Regions from separate parts of the Pseudacidovorax sp. 1753 genome, predicted to be linked through region 1. Evidence: predicted binding sites of a transcription regulator. Region 1 holds the regulator's gene; each other region holds the start of a gene.
The links. The regulator HrcA, encoded in region 1, represses chaperone genes, less so after heat shock. The targets are predictions, from matches to a motif close to TTAGCACTCNNNNNNNNNGAGTGCTAA.

Region 1 (6,047 bases):
CAATGCCGACCTCTACCTGCAGCGCGGGCGCTTCGCCGCGCGCCTGCCGGCGGCGCTGCGGGAGCGCATCCGCCGCCACGGCCTGCGCAACTCGCACCTGCTGTCGATCGCGCCGACCGGCACCATCAGCCTGGCCTTTGCCGACAACGCCAGCAATGGCATCGAGCCGCCGTTCAGCTGGACGTACCAGCGCAAGAAGCGCATGGCCGACGGCACCTTCCAGGAATTCGCGGTGGAGGACCATGCCTGGCGCCTGTTCCGCCACTTGCGCGGGCCGGACGCGCCTTTGCCGCCCGCCTTTGTCACGGCGCTGGAGATGAGCGCCCAGTCGCATGCGGCCATGGTGGCGGCCGTCGCGCCCTTCATCGACACCTCGATCAGCAAGACGGTGAACGTGCCGGCAGACTATCCCTACGCGGCCTTCCAGGATCTTTACCTGCAGGCGTGGCAGTCCGGCCTGAAGGGCCTGGCCACCTACCGGCCCAATGCCGTGCTGGGCGCCGTGCTCAGCGTGCCGCAGCCGGACGCCGCCCTGCCCGCGCCGGGCATCGCCGACCGCCGCCTGGCGCTGGATCGCCTGCCGCGCGAGCCGGTGCTGGCCTCGCTGCGCTGGCCCGGCCGGCCGGACTTTCCCGCCGGCAATGCGGCCTGGTGCACCATGGTTCGGCATCCGCACGGGCAGTTCGCGCTTTTCGTCGGCGAAGCCCCGGACGGCGGCGAGGGCGCCCGGCCGCTGCCCTTCGAGGTGTGGGTCAACGGCGCCGAGCAGCCCCGCGGCCTGGGCGCCCTGGCCAAGACGCTGTCGATGGACCTGCGGGCGCGCGACGCCGAATGGGTGCGCCTCAAGCTCGACGCGCTGGCCACCGTGCAGGAGGAGCGCCCCTTCGACATGCCCTTCCCACCCCATGGCGAGGTGCGCACATTCCCCGGCGTGGTTGCCGCCACCGCCGCCGTGCTGCGCTGGCGCTGCGAGCAGTTGGGTCTGTGGAACCCGCCCGCGCCCGGCACGCCGGTGCTCGACGCCCTGTTCAGCCTGGACGAGCCGCACACCGGCCCCTCCGGCACGCTGGCCTGGGCCGTGGACATCGAGAACCCGGCCACGGGCGAAGCCTTCACCCTCACGCTCAAGGAGGTGCTGCTGCCCAGCCCCAGCGGCGCCACCCACACCCGGCCCTGCGCCCTGGGCTTCTCGGGCAACTATCCGCGCGCGCTCGACGGACTGGCGCGCGTGCTGTCGCTGGACATGCGGGTGATCGACCCGGCATGGATTGGCATGAAGCTGCGCAAGCTGCTGAGCTATGCCGAGCCGCTGGGCCACTTCATGGCCTTCGTGCCCAGCCTGGATCCGAAGGTGCGGCGGCAGCAGACCTGGCCCTCGACCGTGGCCTACCTGGCGCGGCTGGTGATCCATCGCTACGCCATGCTCGGTGTGCTGGACGAGGAAGGCTTTCCGCTTCAGGAGATGGGCATCCTGGCCGCCCCTGCCGTCACAGCGCCGGGCGTGCAGCAGGCCATGGCCGGCGCCGCCTGCCCCGAATGCGGCAACGCCACCCTGATCCGCAAGGATGGCTGCAGCTTCTGTACCGCCTGCGGCTTCACCGGACTGTGCGGCTGATGGCGGGCGGCGGCCGATCCGCCAACCCTTGCGCTGGCTCAAGGCAGCGCGGTCGCATCGTGGGCAGAGTCGGGCATCGACCACCTGACGCCACCCCGACCTTTCATGCTGCCGGCCCTGTCTTCCCTGACCTCCGACGCACCGCGCCCCGAAGCGCGGCGCTGGAAAGCCGCCACCGGGCGGCGGCCGGTCGTCCTGTCCGGCGTGCCCTTGTTGCGCGGCGCCTTCGCCCCCCGCGAGCCAGCACCGGCCACGCTGGAGCGGCTGGCCGGCGCCCTGCGCCTGCATGTGCTGCCCAAGGGCGCCATCGCCGCCATGCCGGACAACCATCCACCGTCGTGGTGGCTCGTTGCCGAAGGCCGCATCGTGGTCGGCCGCATTGGTGCGGATGGGGGTCTGGTCGAGAACCGCGTTCTCGGCCCGGGCCAGTGGCTGGATCTCGCCTCCGCCTGGCTGGAGTCGGACTGGATCGAGTCAGCCGTGTGTCCGGCTCGCGTCACCCTGGCCGCACTGCCGCTGGAGCACCTGCTGGAAGCCGCTCGGCAGGATCCGGCCCTTCAGCGCGCCGTCGGCCTGGTGATGGCCGAGCGCATCCGCCAACTGACGGACGGGCGGCACGAATTGGCCACCAAGGACGTGCTGGGGCGCCTGGCCGCCTGGCTGCTGCGCGAACCTTTCGAAGCCGCCGGCAAGGACCGCTCGGTGCGATTGCCGGTGCAGAAGCGCTCCATTGCGCGCCAGCTGGTGATGGCACAGGCCACGCTGTCCCGCTGCTTCCGGCGACTGGTGGAACTGGGATGCATCGAGATGCATGGCTACGTCGTACTGATCCGCGACGTGCCGGCGCTGCAGGCGCTGGCGGGGGAAGCGCCGGCGCGCTGATCCGCGGTCGTCCGAACGGCGTGCCCCGTCTCTCTACGCCATGTCGGCGCGGCGCCGAACGGCTACTTGTTGTTGTGGCTCAGCGCGTTGCTGACCAAGCGGGAAGTGATGTCCACGATCTGGATCATGCGGTCATAGGGCATGCGGGTCGGTCCGATCACGCCCAGGGTGCCGACCACCTCGCCGTTGACTTCGTAGTTGGCACTGACGACCGACAGCTCTTCGTACGGCACCACCTGGCTTTCGCCGCCAATGAAGATGCGCACGCCGTCGGACTTGCTGGACATGTCCAGCAACCGCATCAGCTCGGCCTTCTGCTCGAACAACTCGAAGGCACGGCGCAACTGGCCCATGTCGCTGGAGAAGTCGCTCACGGCCAGCAGGTTGCGCTCGCCAGCGATGATGACCTCTTCCTGCGCCTGCGAAAACGCCTGCGAGCTCGCCTGCACCGCCGCCTGCATCAACGAGGCGATCTCGGCGCGCAGGCCGTCCATCTCGCTCTTGAGGCGGTCGCGCACCTGCTCGATGGACAGCCCGCCGTAGTTCGCGGTGAGGTAGTTGGAGGTCTCGATCAGCTCCGACTGGGTGTAGTCCCGGTCGGTGAAGATCACCTGGTTCTGCACGTCGCCGTCGGGCGAGACGATGATGACCAGGAGCCGCCGCTCCGACAGCCGCAGGAATTCGATGTGCCGGAAGGCCGTCGTGCGCCGCGGCGCCATCACCACGCCCACGAACTGGGAGAGGTTCGACAGCAGCTGTGCCGCGCTGGCGATCACTTTCTGGGGCTGGTCCGGCGGCAGGCTCGGCGGCGTGGACTGCAACTGGGCCCGCTGGGCCGTGAGCATGGTGTCGACGAACAGCCGGTAGCCGCGCGCAGTGGGAATGCGGCCGGCGGAGGTGTGGGGGCTGACGATCAGCCCCAGGTCCTCGAGGTCGGCCATCACATTGCGGATGGTGGCGGGGGAAAGCTCGAGACCGGCGGCACGCGAGAGCGTGCGCGAGCCGACGGGTTGGCCGTCGGCGATGTAGCGTTCCACCAGGGTCTTGAGCAGCAGCTTGGCGCGGTCGTCCAGCATCGGCAAATGATACCCCGCGGCCCGCGATCCCTAGGCGGCGGACAAGGCCTTGCCAGGCGGTGGGACGCCTCCGGTGTCGTGATGTAATTTGTCCCCATGCACGCACCCTTCCGCCATGTGGCGCTCATCGGCAAGTACCAGGCGACGGCGGCGCGCGAGCGCGATGCCGTCATCGAGGGCATTGCGGCGTTCCTGGAGTCGCGCGGCTGCGTCGTGGTGCTCGAGCGCAGCAGCGCCGAATGCGGCGAGGACGGCGTGCCGCGCGCGGGCCGCTGGCCCCTGCTCACGGTGCAGGAGATCGGCGAGCAGTGCGACCTGGGCCTGGTCGTCGGCGGCGACGGCACCATGCTGGGCATCGGCCGGCAGCTCGCCCGCTACGGCGTGCCGCTGATCGGCATCAACCGCGGCCGCCTGGGCTTCGTCACCGACATCCCGCTGGAACATTACGAGGCCACACTCACGCCGATGCTGGCCGGCGAGTACGAGGAAGACCACCGCAGCCTGATCCAGGCCCGGGTCATGCGCGCCAGCGAGGTCGTGTTCACCGCCCAGGCCATGAACGACGTGGTGGTCAACCGCGGCGCCACCTCCGGCATGGTCGAGCTGCGCGTCTCGGTCGGCGGGCATCTGGTGGCCAACCAGCGTGCCGACGGCCTGATCATCGCCACGCCTACCGGCTCCACCGCTTACGCACTGTCGGCGGGCGGGCCGATGCTGCATCCCTCCATCCCCGGCTGGGTGATGGTGCCGATCGCGCCGCACACGCTGTCGAACCGGCCGATCCTGCTGCCCGACGCCGAGGAGATCTCGGTCGAGGTGGTGGGCGGGCGCGACGCCAGCGCCAATTTCGACATGCAGTCCCTCGCCTCCCTCGCCCATGGCGACCAGGTGCTGGTGCGGCGCTCCGAGCACAGGGTGCGCTTCCTGCATCCGCGCGGCTGGAGCTATTTCGACACCCTGCGCAAGAAACTTCACTGGAACGAAGGAGGCTCCTGAGTGGCCCTGCGACGCATCGTCCTGCGCGACTTCGTCATCGTCCGCGCGCTCGACCTGGACCTGGCCGAGGGCTTCACCGTGCTCACGGGCGAGACTGGCGCCGGCAAGTCGATCCTGATCGACGCCCTGCAACTGGCGCTGGGCAACCGGGCCGACGCCGGTTCCGTGCGCGAAGGCGCCGAGCGGCTGGATGTGAGCGCCGAATTCGACGCCGACCCGGCGCTCGGCACCTGGCTGGAAGAAGGCGGCTTCGAGGCCGGCGACACCCTGCTGCTGCGCCGCACCGTCGACACCCAGGGCCGCAGCCGCGGCTGGATCAACGGAAGCCCGGCCACCGCCACGCAGCTGCGTGAACTGGGCGCGCACCTGCTGGACATCCACGGCCAGCATGCGTGGCAGAGCCTGACCCGCCCCGATGCCGTGCGCGGCCTGCTGGACGCCTATGCCGGGGTCCGAACCGCCGCACTGGAAACCGCCTGGCAGAGCTGGCGCCAGGCCGGCACTGCGCTGGAAGCCGCCCGCAATGCGCAGGAAAGCCTGCTGCGCGAGCGCGAACGCCTGCAGTGGCAGATCGGCGAGGTCGACAAGCTGGCGCCCGGCGCCGACGAGTGGGAAGAACTCTCCAGCCAGCACACCCGGCTGGCCAACGCCCAGTCGCTGATCGACGCCGCGCAGGCCGCCGCCGGCCTGCTGGAAGAGGACGAACAGGGCGCCCTGGCTCTGCTCTCGCGCGCCGCCGACCGCCTGCAGGATCTGGCCCACATCGAACCCGAATTCAAGACGCTGGGCGACGAACTTGCCGGTAGCCTGGCTCAGGCCTCCGACGCACTGCATGCGCTGCACGGCTACCTGCGCCGCACCGAGACCGACGCCGACCAGTTGCAGGCGCTGGACGAGCGCCTGGGCCTGTGGATGTCACTGGCCCGCCGCTACCGCCGCCCCCCCGAGGAGCTGCCCGCCCTGCTCGCCAGCTGGCGGCAGGAACTGCAGACGCTGGAAGCCCAGGCCGACCTGGCCGCGCTGGAGCAGGCCGAGCAGCGGGCGCGCCAGGCCTTCGACAAGGAGGCACGCGCCGTCGGCCAGGCCCGCAAGAAGGCCGCCCCCAAGCTGGCCGCGGCCATCACCGAAGCGATGCAGGGCCTGGGCATGCAGGGCGGCCGTTTTGCCGTCGATCTGCAGCCGCTGCCGCAACCAGCGCGCCACGGCATGGAGGACATCGCCTTCCTCGTGGCCGGCCATGCCGGCGGCACGCCGCGGCCGGTGGGCAAGGTGGCTTCGGGCGGCGAGCTGTCGCGCATCGCACTGGCCATCGCGGTCACCACCAGCCAGTTGGGCACAGCGCAGGCGCTGATCTTCGACGAGGTGGACACCGGCATCGGCGGCGCGGTGGCCGACACCGTGGGTCGCCTGATGCGCCAGCTCGGCCGCGATCGCCAGGTGCTGGCGGTGACCCACCTGCCGCAGGTGGCCGCCTGCGC
Region 2 (6,047 bases), on a different contig from region 1:
CTGGGTCAAGCTGGCCGTCACCCGCGCCCGCAATTCCGGCATGCCCGTGGTCTTCTGGCTGGACCAGTACCGCCCGCACGAGGCGCAGCTGATCACCAAGGTCAAGATGTACCTGCATGAGCACAACACGACCGGCCTGGACATCCAGATCATGAGCCAGGTGCGCGCGATGCGTTACACGCTGGAGCGCGTGATCCGCGGCCTGGACACCATCAGCGCCACCGGCAACATCCTGCGCGACTACCTGACCGACCTGTTCCCGATCATGGAACTGGGCACCTCGGCCAAGATGCTGTCGATCGTGCCGCTGATGGCTGGCGGCGGCATGTACGAGACGGGCGCTGGCGGCTCGGCCCCGAAGCACGTTCAGCAATTGGTGGAAGAGAACCACCTGCGCTGGGATTCGCTGGGCGAGTTCCTGGCCCTGGCCGTGAGCCTGGAAGAGCTGGGCATCAAGAACAGCAACGCCAAGGCCAAGGTGCTGGCCAAGGCGCTGGACACCGCCACCGGCAAGCTGCTGGACAACAACAAGGGCCCGAGCCCCAAGACCGGCCAGCTGGACAACCGCGGCAGCCACTTCTACATCGCGCTGTACTGGGCCCAGGCCCTGGCCGAGCAGACCGAGGACGCCGAGCTGGCGGCCAAGTTCAAGCCCCTGGCCGAGAAGCTGGCCGCCGACGAGCAGAAGATCGTCGCCGAACTGGCCGAGGTGCAGGGCAAGCCGGCCGACATCGGCGGCTACTACAAGACCGACCCGGCCAAGACCGAAGCCGTGATGCGCCCCAGCAAGACCTTCAACGAGGACCTGGCCAGCGTCGCTGCCTGATCGGGTTCCGGGCTGCAGTGCAGCCCCGGCCCATCAACGAGAAAGCCGTCGCATGCGACGGCTTTTTTTCGCCCCGCCGAAGCAGCGCGCAGGCGGGCGCCCATGAAAAAAGCCGGGCTCTGCCCGGCTTTTTGATCTGACTTGAACAGAGCCAAATCGAGCGCGCAGCAGCGCGCTCGATTTGAATTACATGTCCATGCCGCCCATGCCACCCATGCCACCGGGCATGGCAGGCGCTGCAGACTCGTCCTTCGGCGCTTCGGCGACCATGCACTCGGTCGTCAGCAGCAGGGCAGCCACGGAAGCGGCGTTCTGCAGGGCGGTGCGGGTCACCTTGGTCGGGTCCAGGATGCCCATCTCGATCATGTCGCCATAGGTGTCGTTGGCGGCGTTGAAGCCGTAGTTGCCCTTGCCTTGCAGCACGGCGTTCACGACCACGCTCGGCTCGCCACCGGCGTTGGCGACGATCTCGCGCAGGGGCGCTTCGATGGCCTTCAGGATCAGCTTGATGCCGGCGTCCTGGTCGGCGTTGTCGCCCTTGATGTCACCCACGGCCTGCTTGGCACGCAGCAGGGCCACGCCACCACCGGCCACCACGCCTTCTTCCACCGCGGCACGCGTGGCGTGCAGGGCGTCTTCGACGCGGGCCTTCTTTTCCTTCATCTCGACTTCGGTGGCAGCGCCGACCTTGATCACGGCCACGCCGCCGGCCAGCTTGGCCACGCGCTCTTGCAGCTTCTCGCGGTCGTAGTCGCTGGTGGCTTCCTCGATCTGGATGCGGATCTGCTTGACGCGGGCTTCGATGTCGGCAGCGGCACCGGCGCCATCGATGATGGTGGTGTTTTCCTTGCCCACTTCGATGCGCTTGGCCTGGCCCAGGTCGGCCAGGGTCACCTTCTCGAGCGACAGGCCCACTTCTTCAGCGATGACCTTGCCGCCGGTCAGGATGGCGATGTCTTCCAGCATGGCCTTGCGGCGGTCGCCGAAGCCAGGTGCCTTGACGGCCACGACCTTCAGGATGCCGCGGATGGTGTTGACCACCAGGGTCGCCAGCGCTTCGCCGTCGACTTCTTCGGCAATGATCAGCAGCGGACGGCCGGCCTTGGCCACGGCTTCCAGCGTGGGCAGCAGGTCACGGATGTTGCTGATCTTCTTGTCGAACAGCAGGACAAACGGGTTGTCCAGCAGTGCGGCCTGCTTCTCGGGGTTGTTGATGAAGTAGGGCGACAGGTAGCCGCGGTCGAACTGCATGCCTTCGACGACGTCCAGCTCGTTGGCCAGGCTCTTGCCGTCTTCGACGGTGATCACGCCTTCCTTGCCGACCTTGTCCATCGCGTCAGCAATGATCTGGCCGACGTCGGTGTCGCTGTTGGCCGAGATGGAGCCGACCTGGGCGATTTCCTTGGAGGTCGTGGTGGCCTTGCTGGACTTCTTCAGCGCTTCGACCAGAGCGGCGACCGCCTTGTCGATGCCGCGCTTCAGGTCCATCGGGTTCAGGCCGGCGGCCACGTACTTGGAGCCTTCGCGCACGATGGCCTGGGCCAGCACGGTGGCGGTGGTGGTGCCATCACCGGCGTTGTCGCTGGTCTTGGAGGCCACTTCCTTCACGAGCTGGGCGCCCATGTTCTGCAGCTTGTCCTTCAGCTCGATTTCCTTGGCCACGGACACACCGTCCTTGGTCACGGTGGGGGCGCCGAAGGAGCGCTCGAGCACTACGTTGCGGCCCTTGGGGCCCAGGGTCACCTTGACGGCGTTGGCGAGGATGTTCACGCCTTCGACCATGCGTGCGCGGGCGTCGCCGCCGAAGACCACGTCTTTTGCTGCCATTTTGTGTTTCTCCTAGATCCGGGGATTGATTACTTCTCGACGACCGCGAACAGGTCGTCTTCCTTCATGACCAGCAGCTCTTCGCCATCGACCTTGACGGTCTGGCCGGAGTACTTGCCGAACAGCACGCGGTCGCCGACCTTGATGTTCAGGACGACGAAGTCGCCCTTGTCGTTGCGCTTGCCGGGGCCGACGGCGAGGACTTCACCCTGGTCCGGCTTCTCGGCGGCGTTGTCGGGGATCACGATGCCCGAGGCGGTCTTGGTTTCGCTTTCAACGCGCTTGACGATCACGCGATCGTGCAGAGGACGAAGTTTCATTAGGAATCTCCTGGAAGAGGGACGGAATGAGGGTTGTGCGGCGGGGCAGCGAGGCCCTGCCATCCACTTGGCGCCGGTGCTGTTAGCACTCACCGCCAGCGAGTGCTAATCATAAGGACTTTTGGCGGCGTTTCAACAGGGCGCGGGCCTACAGCGTGTCTGGACAGCAACCGGCAAGTCAGGACTTGACTATTCGTTGCGAACAATCGGCGCTGTTTAATCCATTAATTGTTCGCGTTATGGAAACGTTCCGGCCACGGCTTGGCACGCAGTAACGCGGCTTTGCGGGCGCATCATTCATTCCACGGCGCCGATGAAACCCCAAGCGCCGCCACCGCCCGGCGACGACCCGTCGCCCCGCAGGCTCTCAGTGGGTGACCCATCCTCGCTACAGAAAAGGACAACATCATGACCAAGACTTCCAAGACCCTCGCTGCCGCCGCGCTCGCCCTGTTCGCCGCCGCCGGTGCCGTTCATGCCGAGGAATACGAAGGCGTGCTCCAGTTCAACTCCAACCTCAGCCGCGCCGAAGTGCAGACCCAGGGTGTCGCTGCCGCCCATGGTCCCGATCTCTACGCCGAAGGCGCCCTGGCTCACACCACGCCGGTGATGAGCTCGCCGCGCCTGCGCGCCTCAGTGCAGGCCGAAGCCGTTGCGGCCGCCCATGCGCCCGACCAGAACGTGCAGGTCGGCTCGCGGGGCGACCAGCGCTTCTTCGCCGGCATCGCTCCGAGCACCGTGGTCGGCGGTACCACCTGGGCGATCCGCGGCAACACGAGCGCTGCCCAGCAAGGCGCTGAATAAGCCAACCTTGCGCGGGGAGGCCAGAGGGGCCGGCCCGTGTCTTTTTTCATAGGCGCCTGCGGGCGCCTTTTTCAATGGCGGCCACCACGCATTCCCACAGGCGGCGCCAGCCCATGCCGAAGCGTCAGCATCACGTCAACTTAGAATAAAAATTGTTCTCAGTTGTATTGTTATGAGGATCGCTTGTCCATGCCTTTCGACGCATCGTTGCCGTCTCCGCGCCGCCCAGGGGTGGTCCAGAGTGCCTGGGTACTTCTGCTGAGCACGGCCGCAGCCTCGGCCCAGGTACCCGCGGTTTCATCGGCTGCGAACACCTTGCCGACGGTGCGTGTCGATGCCGAGGCACCGGCCGAGACCGCCACCTCGCCGGTCATCGGCTACCGCGCCACGCGCAGCGCCACGGCCACCAAGACCGACACCCCCCTGGCCGAGACGCCGCAATCCGTGACCATCGTGACGCGCGACCAGATCGTGGACCAGGGCGCCACGAACCTGCAGGACGCGCTGGGCTATGCCGCTGGCGTGCGCTCGGACGCCTACGGCCTGGACTCGCGCAACGATGCCGTGCGCGTGCGCGGCTCGACGCCGGACGTCTACCTCGACGGCCTCAAGCAGGCCTACGGCTACTACACCAGCACCACCCGCACCGACCCCTACACGCTCGAGCGGCTGGAAGTGCTGCGCGGACCTTCCGGCATGCTCTTCGGCGCCGGCACGGCCGCGGGCGTGGTCAACATGGTCAGCAAGCGGCCGCTGTTCGAGACGCAGCGCGAAGTGGGCGTGCAGTTGGGCAGCTGGAACCGCCGCCAGCTGCAGGCCGACCTGACCGGCCCGCTGAATGCCGAAGGCACGCTGGCCTATCGGCTGATCGCCGTGGCCCGCAAGTCCGACACGCAGGTCGACCATGTGCCGGACGACCGGCAACTGCTTGCGCCCTCGCTCACCTGGCGGCCCACGGCCATGACGTCGCTGACCCTGCAGGGCCTGTGGCAGCAGGACAAGAGCGGCAGCTCGTCGCAGTTCTTCCCGTGGCAGGGCACGATCCTGCCCAACCCGAATGGCCGTTTGCCCACCGACCGCTTCATCGGCGAGGCCGGCGACCACTACGACAGCACCCGCCGCACTTTCGGCTGGCAGTTCGAGCACCGCTTCAACGACCAGTGGGCCGTGCGGCAGAACTTCCGCGTGGCGCGCAACGTGAACGACGCGCACTACAGCTACGGGGACTTCTTCACCATCCCCGGCGGCTGGGGCGCGGACCCGATCGGCCAGCGTCGGCTGGGCCGCTACACCGACAGCAGCCTGACCCGCAACCAGATCGCCAACCTCGACAACCATGTCGAGGGCCGCTTCGCCACCGGCGCGCTGCAGCACACGCTGCTGCTGGGCGCCGACTTCTCCCGCCAGCACGAGCGCGTGTGGAGCGGCACCAGCTACAGCACCATCGACGCCTACGCACCGGTGTACGGCAACGTGCAGTCGCCGGTGCGTGCGCCGCTGCCGCGCACCGAGCAGCGGCAGTCCGGCATCTACGTGCAGGACCAGATGAAGCTCGGCCGCTGGACCTTCGTGGCTGGCCTGCGCCACGACAGCACCCGCAGCCAGTCCGACGGCAGCGAGGCGCAGCGCGACTCGGCCAACACAAGGCGCTTCGGTCTGCTCTACGGCTTCGACTCCGGTTGGGCGCCGTACCTGAGCTATGCCGAGTCCTTCACGCCGCAGTCGCCGCGCCTGGGGCAGACCTTCAGGCCCTTGCGGGGCGAGCAATGGGAGGCCGGTGTGCGCTACGAGCCGCCGGGCCGATCATTGGCCTTCAGCGCCGCCGTCTACGACCTGAAGGAAAAGAACCAGATCGTCCAGACCCTGCCCAATGTCTTCGACCAGTTGGGTGTCACCCGCACGCGCGGCGTGGAACTGGAGGCCAAGGGCTCGTTCACGCGCGACCTGGATGTCGTGGCCCACTACAACTACACCGACCTCGATCCGCTGCTGGAGGGCCTGCCGCGCCACCAGGCGAGCGTCTGGGCCAAGTACCGCTTCGCCATCGCGGGCACGCCCGGCTTCTCGGCCGGCGCGGGCGTGCGCTACATGGGCAGCTTCCGCGACACCTCGGGCGGCGCCGCCGGGCCGCAGATCCCGTCGGTGGCGCTGCTGGACTTCGTCTTCGCCTACGAGACCGACCAATGGCGCTATGCCCTCAACGTGAACAACGCGACCGACAAGGTGTACTACAGCACCTGCCTGTCGCGCGGCGACTGCTGGTGGGGCGC
Region 3 (6,047 bases), on a different contig from region 1:
CGCAGCTGATCGCCGGCCCGCCATGGCCCCGCCCGCAGGAAAGTCTGGCTGCGTCGAACCGCCCGTCGCGCGCGGGCCGCGGGAGGGACAAGCCCCTGCCAGCAATTGGCCGTGCCGATTCCGATTGGCCCCTGGCCTCGAATTTCAATTCCGGATTGGCCAGCAACCCGTACGCAAAAGAATTGTTTTTCCACGGTTCGGTCTATTTCTTCCGAATTGAATTTCGACGTTTCGCGCAGCCTCATGGCGCCCCTTAGACACCCGGCACGTCACCGCTTCGTTACCGCAGCCGTTACGTAACGCCCGCCGGAACATCCTGGGCAAGGACCCCGGCATCCCCCTCAAAACGCCAAAAAATCCACACTTTTGTGCGTGCCCGTGGCCGCTTTCGCTGCGGCACACGTCTTGCCCCCTGCATCCGCATCTTTCAACCAGACGCGTGGAGCAAGAGCGATGGCAACGACGACGACCGATACGGCCGGCAATTCCGGCATGGCCCCTGTACTCATGGCGCAAGCCTCATCTGCGGGCGTCATGGCCACGCCAATTCCGATGGGGGGTGGCAGCGCCAATGCCGCCGGCGGAATTGGAACGCTGACCAGCGTTTCGCCCGGCGTGATGGTGGTGCGCGATGGCGTGGACATCCCGGCGCAGGCCAACCAATTGCTACAGGCGGGTGACCGGGTCCTGGTGCCGCAGGACGGCCAGGCAGGCGTGGTGTTCAACCCGACGGGGCCGAACACCCAGCCGATCAGCGGCACCTTCGTCGGTGGCACGGACGCCACCGTGACCACCCGCGCGCTCGAAGGCGGCGGTTCCCAGCTCGATGTGGGGCTTGCCTCGGGCGACCTGCAGGTCGACTCGGGCGTCGACTCCGCCGCGCTGGCCGTGAAGAAGGGCGCGCCCCCGATGGCCGGCGGCCTCGGACTCGGCGAGTTCGCCCTGGCCGCCCTGGGCGGTGGACTGGTCCTGGGCGCACTGGCCGGCGGCGGCGACGACAACGGCACGGCCTTCCCCGTCTTCCTCACACAACCTGGCGGCACCAACCCGCCCACGACCCCGCCTGATGACGGCGACGCTGACGCTGACGCTGATGCTGATGCTGATGCCGACGCGGATGCCGATGCCGATGCCGATGCCGATGCCGATGCCGATGCCGATGCCGATGCCGATGCCGATGCCGATGCCGATGCCGACGCCGACGCCGATGCGGATGCCGACGCCGACGCCGACGCCGATGCCGATGCCGATGCCGATGCCGATGCCGATGCCGATGCCGATGCCGATGCCGATGCCGATGCCGATGCCGATGCCGACGCCGATGCCGATGCCGATGCCGATGCCGATGCCGATGCTGACGCGGATGCGGATGCGGATGCCGACGCTGACGCTGACGCCGATGCCGATGCCGATGCCGATGCCGATGCCGATGCCGATGCGGACGCAGATGCAGACGCAGACGCAGACGCAGACGCAGACGCAGACGCAGACGCAGACGCAGACGCCGATGCCCTGCTCGATCCCACCGACAGCCTCGGCGGCACCGTCGTCGGGGGCGTCTCCGATGCCCTGGGCCTGGGCGACTCGCTCAACCCCGTGGTCAGCGTCGTCGACAACGTGACCACCGTGCTGGACAACACCCTCTCGCCCCTGGTCGGCTCCGAATTCACCGCCAACGACCCCAACGCCCTCGACCCCGTCGACCAGAGCGTCGACAGCGTCACCGACGGCCTGGGCACCGTGCTCACCCCTGTCGTGGACGACCTCCTGGGCAGCGGCACCACGGGCGCCGTGCTCGGCTCCCTCGACACCCAGGTCGACTACGTCACCGATGCCGTCGTCAACCTGCTGGACAACCTCGTGAGCAGCGACGGCCCCCTGGGCGGCGTGCTCGGCGCCACCGGCCTGGACGGCGTGGTGGACGGCCTGCTCGCCGAGGACGGCGTCGTCGGCAACCTGCTGGGCGGCGTGCTCGGCGACGACGGCCTCGTCGGCGGGCTGCTGACCGAGAACGGCCTGGTGGGCGGGCTGCTGGCCGAGGATGGCCTGGTCGGCGGCCTGGTGGCCGACAACGGCCTGCTCGGTGGCGTGGTCGGCAACGGCGGCATCGTCGACGGGCTGACCGACACGCTGCTGGGCGAGGACGGTCTGATCGGCGGCTTGGTGGGGGGCACGCTCGGCGGCCCGCTGGATGCCGTGCTGGGCGACCAGGGGCTGCTGGGTGGCGTGCTGGGCGACGACGGCCTGGTCGGCGGTCTGCTGACCGAGGACGGCCTGGTGGGCGGACTGGTCGGCGAGAACGGCGTCGTGGGCGGCCTGCTGGGAGGCGAGCTCCTCGGCGGAGACCTGCTCGGCGGCGTTCTCGGTGAAGACGGCCTGCTGAGTGGCCTCACTGGTGGTGACTTGCTGGGCGGCGATCTGCTCGGTGGCGTGCTGGGTGACGATGGCCTGCTGGGAGGCCTCCTTGGCGGCCTGACCGGCGGGGGCGACGGTGGCACGGGCAACCAGCTGCTGGACCCCGCGGTGGGCGTGGTCTCCGACACCGTCGCCAGCCTGGACAGCCTGCCCCTGGTGGGCGAGCTGGGCCTGTCGGACACGCTGGCACCGGTCACGGGTCTGGTGGACAACGTCGGCGGCACGGTCAGCGGTGCGCTGTCGCCGCTGCTGGGCGACAGCTTCACGGCCAACGACCCGAACGTGCTGGACCCCGTGGATGACGTAGTGGGCACGGCCACCGGCGCGGTGGACGGCCTGGTCTCGCCGCTGAGCGAAGGGCTGCTGGGCTCGAACATCGTGCACGACGTCCTCTCCGGCGTGACGCAGCAGGTGGACTACGTGACCGACGGCGTGGCGAACATCACCGACGGTGCGTTGGGCGGCGACCTGCTGGGCGGCGTGCTCGGCAGCGACGGCCTGCTGGGTGGCGTCACTGGGGGTGACCTGCTGGGAGGTGACTTGCTCGGCGGCGTGCTGGGCCAGGACGGTCTGCTGGGTGGGCTCACCGGCGGTGACCTGCTCGGCGGCATCGCTGGCGACACCGGCATCGCGGGCGGTCTGCTCGACACCGTGGCCGGCGACGGCGGCCTGCTGGGCGGCGTGACCGGCGGCGAACTCCTGGGGGGCGATCTGGTGGGGAGTGTGCTGGGTGACGATGGCCTGCTGGGCGGCATCGCCAGCGGCAACCTGACGGGCGACGACGCCGTCGGCGGCCTGCTCGGCGAAGACGGCATCGTCGGTGGCCTGCTGGATACCGTTGCAGGCGCCGACGGCGTGCTGGGCAACGTCACGGGCGGGGATCTGCTGGACAGCGTCCTGGGTGGGAACGGGCCGGTCGGTGGTGCGCTGAGCGGGGCCAACGGCGCCAATGACCTGTTGGACAGCGTTCTGGGCGACAACGGCGCGCTGACTGGCGTGCTCGATACCGTCGCCGGAGACAGCGGGCTGCTGGGTGGCGGGCTCGCCGGCTCTGCAGGGGGCCTGCTTTCCGGTGACGGCGCGGTCGGCGGGCTGCTGGGCAGCCTGGTCGGCACCGTCGCGAGCACCACCGAGCCCGTGTCCAGCGGTACGGCCACGGGTGCGGCGAACAGCCCCGTGGGCGCCGTGTCGGGCCTGCTCCACAACCTGCTGGGTTGAGCCGGAAAGGCGCTGCGTTCCGCCCCGGCGGGAACGCAGCGCCACCAGCCAAGCTCTAACCCAGCCAGTCGGTGCTCTCCTTCGGGCGAAGCGGAGCTCATGGACTCCACCAAGGTGGGTTCAGCCCGAGCGCAGGACGCGCCGGCGTCTCGGCGGCGTCCACGTCCTACCAATAAAAACTATCGACTATGCGGGAATGATGGGAACTCACCCGGGCGTTAGCACTCAAACCCCCCGAGTGCTAATATCCTCAAGCAAGGAGTAACCCTGATGTCCAACCTGTCTGCTGTGTCTTCGCAGTCACTGGCCGTTGCCAACCCGTGGGCGATGGTGCCCCCGCTGGGCAACCTGGACGCCTACATCTCGGCGGCCAATCGCCTGCCCCTGCTCTCCCAGGAAGAAGAGCGCAACTTCGCACGCCGTCTGCGCGACGAAGGCGATCTGCAAGCCGCCGGTGCGCTGATCCTGTCGCACCTGCGCCTGGTGATCTCGATTTCCCGCCAGTACCTGGGCTATGGCCTGCCGCACGGCGACCTGATCCAGGAGGGCAACATCGGCCTGATGAAGGCCGTGCGCCGCTTCGACCCAGACCAGGGCGTTCGGCTGGTGAGCTACGCCATCCACTGGATCAAGGCTGAAATCCACGAGTACATCCTCAAGAACTGGCGCATGGTCAAGGTGGCGACCACCAAGGCCCAGCGCAAGCTGTTCTTCAACCTGCGGTCGCTCAAGCAGGGTTTCAAGGCCGAGGCGGTTGATGCCGACACGCATCGGGAAACCCTCAACAGCGAGGAGATCGGCCTGGTGGCCGAGCACCTGAACGTCAAGCGCGAAGAAGTCGTGGAGATGGAAACCCGCCTGTCGGGTGGTGACGTGATGCTGGACCCGACGCCTTCGGACGGCGACGACGAGGCCTTCGGCCCCATCGCCTATCTGGCCGACGCAACGCAAGAGCCGACGGCGCAGCTCGAGTCGCGTCAGCGCGATCGCCTGTCCACCGACGGCATTGCGACCGCGCTGGAGACGCTGGACCCGCGCAGCCGCCGCATCGTGGAAGAGCGCTGGCTCAAGGTGAATGACGACGGTTCCGGCGGCATGACGCTGCACGAGTTGGCCGCCGATTACGGCGTGTCGGCCGAGCGCATCCGCCAGATCGAGTCGGCGGCGATGAAGAAGATGAAGAAGGCGCTGGCCGAATACGCCTGAGCTTCGCCGCGCGCTACCAATGAAACCCGGCCGAGGCCGGGTTTTTCATTGGGCGTTCGCCCTCCAGCCCACCTTGCGCGCGGATGGCGCACCCGTCAACGGTCTGGCTCAGCTCGACGCCAGCAGCGTCTTGAGGTCCGAGGCCATCGCGTCGGTGCCCAGGCCGTAGCGGGCGTACAGACGCAGCCGGCCTTGCGGGTCGTAGACGAAGCTCGCGGCCGAATGGTCCATCGAATAGCTGGTGGGCGTCTTGCCCTCCACCTTCTTGTAGTAGACCTTGAAGTCCTTGGCCAGCGCGGGCAGTTGCTCCGTCGTGGGGATCAGCGCCAGGAAGCTGGGGTCGAAGGCGGTCATGTAGGCCTTCATCACCTCGGCCGTGTCGCGCTCCGGATCGACAGTGACGAACAGCACCTGCACGCGCTGGCCATCGGCACCCAGCTTCTCCCGCACCTGGAGCATCTCGCTCATGGTGGTGGGGCACACGTCGGGGCACTGTGCGTAGCCGAAGAAGAGCACCACCGCCTTGCCCTTGAAGTCCGCCATGGTGCGCTCGCGGCCGTTCATGTCGGTCAGGCGGAAGTCCTTGGCATAGTCGGCACCGGTTATGTCCACGGCCTGGAAGCTGGGCTTGGGATCGGTGCAGGCACCCAGCGCCACGGCAGCGCAGCCGGCGCCCAGCAGTTGCAGCGCGCGGCGCCGGCCCGGCAACGTATGCGCGAGCGTCGAGGAAGGCGAAGGCAGTCGGTCGGTCATAGGACGTAGTGGTCCACCAGCAATGCTGCGAACAGCACGCTCAGATGGATGAGCGAGAAGCGGAAGGTCTTGCGCGCCAGTTGGTCGGAATAGCGGCGCCACAAGGCGTAGGCATAGCCGCAGAAGCCCACGCTCACGGCAATGGCGGCCAGCAGGTAGAGCCAGCCGCTCATGCGATAGATGAACGGCATCAGGCAGGCCGCGAACAGGATCAGCGTGTAGAGCAGGATCTGCAGCCGCGTGTATTCGTTGCCGTGCGTCACCGGCAGCATCGGCAGGCCGGCGCGGCGGTAGTCCTCCACCCGGTAAAGCGCCAGCGCCCAGAAGTGCGGCGGCGTCCACAGGAAGATGATGAGGAACAGGATCAGCGCCTCCGGGTCGACGCTGCCCGTCATGGCGGCCCAGCCCAACACCGGCGGCATCGCGCCGGAGGCACCGCCGATCACGATGTTCTG

Region 2: groES (co-chaperone GroES) is a predicted target of HrcA. The motif match lies at 3,056-3,082, and genes of this name have one in related genera.
Region 3: rpoH (RNA polymerase sigma factor RpoH) is a predicted target of HrcA. The motif match lies at 3,852-3,878, and genes of this name have one in related genera.

What each region holds. Positions count from the first base shown of each region.
Region 1 is NZ_JBEPKY010000007.1:15,072-21,118, reverse strand. Features, by position in the region: gene ABIC63_RS09930 (adenosylcobalamin-dependent ribonucleoside-diphosphate reductase) at 1-1,615, shown strand, start outside; gene ABIC63_RS09925 (Crp/Fnr family transcriptional regulator) at 1,721-2,497, shown strand; gene hrcA (heat-inducible transcriptional repressor HrcA) at 2,560-3,573, opposite strand; gene ABIC63_RS09915 (NAD kinase) at 3,670-4,569, shown strand; gene recN (DNA repair protein RecN) at 4,570-6,047, shown strand, end outside.
Region 2 is NZ_JBEPKY010000035.1:24,237-30,283, forward strand. Features, by position in the region: gene ABIC63_RS28635 (NADP-dependent isocitrate dehydrogenase) at 1-826, shown strand, start outside; gene groL (chaperonin GroEL) at 1,013-2,653, opposite strand; gene groES (co-chaperone GroES) at 2,683-2,973, opposite strand; gene ABIC63_RS28650 (hypothetical protein) at 3,382-3,777, shown strand; gene ABIC63_RS28655 (TonB-dependent siderophore receptor) at 3,967-6,047, shown strand, end outside.
Region 3 is NZ_JBEPKY010000016.1:31,030-37,076, forward strand. Features, by position in the region: gene ABIC63_RS19880 (hypothetical protein) at 342-509, opposite strand; gene ABIC63_RS19885 (hypothetical protein) at 535-3,633, shown strand; gene rpoH (RNA polymerase sigma factor RpoH) at 3,904-4,839, shown strand; gene ABIC63_RS19895 (SCO family protein) at 4,948-5,592, opposite strand; gene cyoE (heme o synthase) at 5,589-6,047, opposite strand, start outside.